2 linked regions of the Thermochromatium tepidum ATCC 43061 genome follow. The main gene of each other region encodes a partner of the protein of the gene in region 2 in a complex. Links are inferred from orthologs where the notes say so. Each region holds a gene or a part of one and is shown on either strand. Other genes may lie near its edges. The genes, in order: xseA and E6P07_RS11710.

What was found.
Region 1: the proteins of E6P07_RS11710 (region 2) and xseA are in contact, whole or in part, in a cryo-EM structure (PDB 8TXR), measured with the Escherichia coli proteins. The link is inferred for Thermochromatium tepidum ATCC 43061 from one-to-one orthologs.

What each region holds. Positions count from the first base shown.
Region 1 is NZ_CP039268.1:761,100-764,268, forward strand. The notes cover bases 174-3,023. They hold xseA (exodeoxyribonuclease VII large subunit), read right to left. Parts: upstream 2,338-3,023; coding sequence 1,009-2,337; downstream 174-1,008. Other genes in these bases: E6P07_RS03425 (ATP-binding cassette domain-containing protein), read right to left, coding at 174-851. Also shown: more of E6P07_RS03425, read right to left, coding at 1-173. UniProt on the Escherichia coli protein: Bidirectionally degrades single-stranded DNA into large acid-insoluble oligonucleotides, which are then degraded further into small acid-soluble oligonucleotides.
Region 2 is NZ_CP039268.1:2,537,134-2,540,369, reverse strand. What follows is about bases 53-2,969. They hold E6P07_RS11710 (exodeoxyribonuclease VII small subunit), read right to left. Parts: upstream 1,674-2,969; coding sequence 1,431-1,673; downstream 53-1,430. Other genes in these bases: parE (DNA topoisomerase IV subunit B), read left to right, coding at 1,807-2,969; ispA ((2E,6E)-farnesyl diphosphate synthase), read right to left, coding at 545-1,438; folE2 (GTP cyclohydrolase FolE2), read right to left, coding at 53-453. Also shown: more of folE2, read right to left, coding at 1-52; more of parE, read left to right, coding at 2,970-3,236. UniProt on the Escherichia coli protein: Bidirectionally degrades single-stranded DNA into large acid-insoluble oligonucleotides, which are then degraded further into small acid-soluble oligonucleotides.

The sequences.
Region 1 (3,169 bases), 1.8 Mb from region 2 along the record:
TCGAGTGCCTTCAGGCGGCTCTGGGCCTGACGCGCCTTGGTCGCCTTGGCGCGGAAGCGCTCGACAAAGCGGCGCATCTGGGCGATCTGGTGTTGCTGGCGCACATAGGCAGACTGCTGTTGGGCGAGACGTTCGGCCCGTTGGCGCTCGAAGGCCGAATAGTTGCCCATGTAAAGCGTCAGACGCCGGTGTTCCAGGTGCAGGGTATGACCGACCACCGCGTCGAGGAAATCGCGGTCGTGCGAGATCAGGATCAATGTGCCCGCATAGGCCTTGAGCCAGCCTTCGAGCCAGATGACGGCGTCGAGATCCAGATGGTTGGTCGGCTCGTCCAGGAGCAACAGGTCCGAACGGGACATGAGGGTGCGGGCCAGGGCCAGCCGCCTCCGCCAGCCACCCGAATAGCTGTCGACCGGACGTCGTTCCTCGCCGGGCGCAAAACCCAGACCATGCAGCAGCCGTGCGGCGCGGCTGGTGGCCTCATAGGCGCCGATCGACTCCAGTCGTCCGTGCAGCTCGGCCTGACGCAGACCCTGGCCGGACGCCTCGGCCTCGGCCAGCTCGGACTGGAGCCGGCGCAGTTCGCGATCGCCGTCGAGTACGAACTCGATGGCCGGGCGATCGGTGTCCGGGGTATGCTGGGCGACATGGGCGATCTCCCAGCCGGGCGGGATCACAACCTCGCCGGCCTCGGCGTGCAACTCGTCGCGCAGCAGGGCGAGCAGGCTTGACTTGCCGCAGCCGTTGGCCCCGACCAGTCCAACCTTCCAGCCCGGATAGAGGCTGAGTGTGGCCCCTTCGAGCAGCCGATTGGGGCCGCGACGGAAACTCAGGTCTTTCAGTTGCAGCATGAACTCTTGGTCAACCGCGTCTAGGTGATCGACAATTTTCGCGCGAAGATTGTGTTGTGTTCAGGCACTGTTCGCCAACGATTCGCATACCCTAGCCCTTATCCACTCGCGGGGGAGGGGTTGGGGAGAGGGAAGACCAGGCGAAACCTCATCCCAATCAACGCGCCACCGCCTCGATCCACCCACCGGCCACCCGGATCCGGAGCCAATCGCCCGGTGCGACCTGGGCGGGGTCACGGACGATCTCGTCCTTGGGCCAGCGGGTCAGGATGGCATAGCCCCGACTCAGGGTTCCCAGCGGACTGCGCGCCTCTAGTCCGGCGACGGCGCGCAACAGCCGTTCGCGCCGATGTGTCAGCAGTTCGGACTGAGCACGGCGCAGACGGCGTTCCAGCGCCTCCAATCGCCAGCGTGCACGCTCGATCCGATGCACGGGTATCTGGCGTTCGAGCCGCTCGACGACCGGTTGCAGACGCCGGCGGGCCTCACCGAGCCGGTTGGCGATGAGCGTGCGCAGTCGCCACTCGGCGCGATCCAGCCGCTGGATCTGTTGCTGAAGCCGCGCCATCGGGTGCAATAGATTCAGGTGGCGCCGGCTCGCGTCCAGGCGCTGACGAGCCGTGTCGAGTCGACGCTGCTGGGCCGCGACCAGTCGGTTGAAAAGCATCGCCACGCGCTCGCTCAGATGCGCGCCCGAGGGCGCGACCAATTCCGCTGCCGCCGAGGGCGTGGGCGCGCGCTGGTCGGCGACCAGATCGGCGATGGTGAAATCGATCTCGTGTCCGACGCCGCTCACCACTGGGATCCTGGATGCACGGATGGCGCGTGCGAGCCGCTCGTCATTGAAGGCATTGAGATCCTCCAGCGAGCCGCCGCCGCGCGCCAGGATCAGGACATCGCAGTCAGCACGCGCATTGGCCAGCTCGAGCGCGGCGATCAGAGACTCGGGCGCCGACTCGCCCTGTACCAGGGCCGGATAGATCAGTACGGGTAAGGCCGGGAGGCGCCGTTCGAGCAGGGTGATCAGGTCGCGCACCGCTGCGCCGGTTGGCGAGGTGATGAGTCCGACCTGACGCGGGAAGGCCGGGAGTGGACGCTTGAGCGCCGGGTCGAACAGCCCTTCGGCGGCGAGGCGCTGTTTGAGCTGCTCGAACGCCAGTCGTAGCGCCCCCGCGCCATCCAGTTCCAGATGCTCGATGAGGAGTTGGAACTCACCCCTGGGCTCATAGAGCGAAACCTGCGCGCGTGCCACTACCTGTTGTCCGTTGGCCAGGGCAAAGGTCAGCCGCTGACGCTTGGAACGCCATAGCACGCATCGTACCTGGGCCCCGGCATCCTTGAGGCTGAAATAGAGATGCCCCGAGCTGGGTTGGGAAAAGTTTGAGATCTCGCCGCGTACCCAGAGCAGCGGAAAGCCGGTTTCGAGTACAGCACGTGCCTCGCTGACCAGACGCGAGACGCTGTGGATGTCGCGTGAGAAACCCATCTTTACTCTTTGAGTCAATTATTTTAGACTTAAACGTTTATCTAGAGCACCGCCGGTTGGGGCGGGGAGCCTGCTCCGACCGGGCGGCGCCAAGCCGCCGGGGCCTTTTGCGCCTTTGCTCCGGCCTCCTGTCTCTCGACGCGATCCGCGGAGCCTCCAGTCATGCGCCTGATCCAGGAAGCACTCACCTTCGACGATGTTCTGCTCGTTCCAGCCCACTCCACCGTGCTGCCGAACGAGGTCGATTTCAGCACCAAACTGACCCGCGCGATCGATCTGCGCATCCCGCTCATCTCGGCAGCCATGGATACCGTCACCGAGTCGCGTCTGGCCATTACTATGGCCTTGGAGGGCGGCATCGGCATCATACACAAGAATATGAGTGTCGAGCGCCAGGCGCGCGAGGTGCTGACGGTCAAAAAGTACGAGAGCGGCATCATCCGCAATCCGATCACAGTCTCGCCACGTATGAGTATTGGCGAGGTATTGGCACTCACCCACGCCAACAACATCTCGGGCGTCCCGGTCACCGACGGCGGCGAACTGGTCGGCATCGTCACTGGGCGCGACCTGCGCTTCGAGACACGCATGGACGAGCCGGTCTCGACCATCATGACCCCCAAGGAGCGGCTGGTCACGGTCCAGGAGGGGGCGAGCCGCGAAGAGGTCATCGCCCTCCTGCACAGACACCGCATCGAAAAGGTGTTGGTGGTCAATCATCGCTTCGAGCTGCGCGGTCTGATCACGGTCAAGGACATCCAGAAGGCCAGGGACTTCCCCAAGGCCTCGCGCGACGATCACGAGCGTCTGCGTTGCGGCGCCGCGGTGAGTG
Region 2 (3,236 bases):
AAGCTCCATGTGCGGCTGACCATGGCGGATCTCGCCGATGAAAGTGACCTCATAGTCGAGCAGGCTCTCGACACCCGAGACCGGCGCCTTCTTGTTGATAAAGAAGGGAAAGCGCATCTCGATGTGGCCGGCCTCGGACTCCAGACGCTCGGTCATCTCGCTGAGCATGACCTTGAAGGTCGAGACGCTGATCTCGCGCTCGTGGCGATTGAGGATCTCCACGAAGCGCGACATGTGCGTACCCTTGAAGTCATGTGGGAGATAGACGTACATGTTGAAGGTCGCCACCGTATGTTGTTCGGTACCGCTGCGGTCGAGCACCCGCACCGGATGGCGGATATCCTTGATTCCAACCTTGTCGATGGCGATGTGACGGGTATCCAGGCTACGCTGGACGTCTGCGATCTCGCGGCCTTTGATGGTCGAAGCAAGCGAGTTGATCAGTGAGTCCATGAGGGTTGTGTCATCGTCGTGATACGGATGGCCGCTAGGTAGGGGCAGCAAGTGGCTTGGACAAGTCGGACCCTGCAGGGTGTTCGAGTGGTCAATTCTTACGCCCCAGGAGTGCCTTGGCGATCCAGGTCAACGGCTGGGCACGTTCGCCGAAGATGGCGACCGACTCGATGGCCTCGGTGATGAGCTGATGGGCCATGGCCTTGGCCTCGGCCAGACCGACCAGGGCCGGATAGGTGGCCTTGTTGAGCGCCTGGTCGCGCCCGGCGGTCTTGCCAATCTGGGCGGTGTCACCCTCGACATCGAGTACGTCATCCTGGATCTGGAACGCCAGCCCTAGACACTTGGCGTAATGATCCAAGCGATCGGCCCGGTCGGCGTCGAGTCCGCCATACGCCAACACGCCCATCTGCACCGAGGCGCGAATCAGTGCCCCGGTCTTGTGGATATGGATATTCTCCAACTGCACCAGATCGAGCGGTCTGCCCTCGGCCTCGAGGTCCATCGCTTGACCGCCGACCATGCCGCGTGCCCCGCTGGCACGGGCGAGTGCCCCGACCATGGCGACGCGCGCCTCGGCGCTCAGCCCAGGTGCCTCGGCCAGGGTTTGGAAGGCCAGGGTCTGGAGGGCATCGCCGGCCAGGATCGCCGTGGCCTCGTCGAAGGCGCGATGACAGGTCGGACGACCACGACGCAGGTCGTCGTCGTCCATGGCCGGCAGATCGTCGTGGATCAGCGAATAGGCATGGATCATCTCGAGGGCGCAGGCCGGGGAGTCGAGCAGGGCGGTCTTGAGTCCGAGCGCCTCGCCGGCGGCATAGGCGAGCAGCGGGCGGATCCGCTTGCCCCCCGCCAGCACCGTATAGCGCATGGCCTCGTGCAGGCGCGACGGCTGCACGCTCACAGGCGGAAGGATCTGGTCGAGCGCGCTCTCGACGCGCGCGGTGCAGCGCGTGCGAAATTCATCCAGGGTGTGATCAGTCATGGGCGTCGAATGGCTCTGGCTCGGCGTCTGGCCGGGGGTCGGTGAGGATCCGCACCCGTTGTTCGGCGGCCTCCAGCGCCTGTTGACAGAGGCGAGTCAGACCGATGCCGCGTTCGAAGGCCGCAAGCGAGTCCTCAAGCGTCATCTCGCCCTGCTCCAGGGCATCGACGATGGCTTCCAGCTCGGTCAGTGACTGCTCGAACGAGGGTTGGGGCGGGGTCTTGGGTTGTTTCATCGGGGGTTTGAATCCGGGTTTACAGGTACGGTACCTTAGCCCGCCTGAACGGTCAAACCGGGGCGAGCGCTCCGGCAACCCCAGTTGGATTCAACCCATCCCGTCTCTTGCATAAGTAAAGATCCACGCGTCCATGACCGGCCAGTACGATGCCTCAGCCATCGAGGTCCTCCAGGGACTCGACCCGGTGCGCAAGCGCCCCGGGATGTACACCGACACCAGCCGTCCCAACCATCTGGCTCAGGAGGTCATCGACAACAGTGTCGATGAGGCCCTGGCCGGCCATGCCAAGCGCATTTCGGTGACGCTCCATGCCGACGGCTCGCTGGAGGTCGAGGACGACGGACGCGGGATGCCGGTCGACATCCATCCGCAGGAGGGGCGCCCTGGAGTCGAGGTCATCCTGACCAAGCTCCACGCCGGCGGCAAGTTCAACTCGGACCACTACCGCTTCTCGGGCGGTCTGCACGGGGTAGGGGTCTCGGTCGTCAATGCCCTCTCGCGCCATCTGGAGGTCTGGGTCAAGCGCGGCGGCCAGGAATACAACATGGCCTTCAGGGATGGTAACAAGGTCAGCGATCTGGATATCGTCGGCACGGTCAAGCGCCATGATACCGGCACCCGGCTGAGGTTCTGGCCCGATTCCAGGTATTTTGACTCACCCAAATTCGCCGTGCGTTCACTGACCCATCTGCTCCAGGCCAAGGCCGTGCTCTGTCCGGGGCTGGAGGTGCGTTTTCGCGATGAGACCAGCGGCGAGGAGCAGGTGTGGTGCTATCAGGACGGGCTCCAGGGCTATCTGCTCCAATCATTGAACGGGGTCGAGACCTTGCCGAGCACGCCCTTCGTCGGCGACCTGGAGGGACGCACCGAGGCGGTGAGCTGGGCGCTGGTCTGGCTCCCCGAGGGGGGTGAACCCATCGCCGAGAGCTATGTCAATCTGATCCCAACGATTCAGGGCGGCACCCATGTCAATGGTCTGCGCAGCGGGCTGACCGAGGCGGTGCGCGAGTTCTGCGAGTTCCGTAATCTGCTACCGCGCGGGGTCAAGCTGGCACCGGAGGATGTCTGGGGCCGTGTCAGTTACATCCTTTCGGTCAAGCTGCTCGACCCCCAGTTCTCCGGTCAGACCAAGGAACGGCTGTCTTCGCGCGAGTGTGCGGCCTTCGTCTCGGGTGTGATCAAGGACTCGCTCAGCCTGTGGCTCAACCAGCATGTGGCCGAGGGCGAGCGCATCGCCGAGCTGGCGATCAGCGCCGCCCAGGCGCGACTAAGGACCGAGCGGATGGTCACGCGCAAGAAGCCGACTCAGGGCGGTCCGGCGCTCCCCGGCAAGCTCGCCGACTGTACCGCGACCGATCCCGAGCGTACCGAGTTGTTCCTGGTCGAGGGCGATTCGGCCGGCGGCTCGGCCAAGCAGGCGCGCGACCGCGAGTTCCAGGCCATCCTGCCGCTCAGGGGCAAGATCCTCAATACTTGGGAGGTCGCACCGGAGGAGGTATTGGCCTCCCAGGAGGTCCAAGATATCGCCGTGGCCATCGGGGTCGATCCGGGCAGCGATGA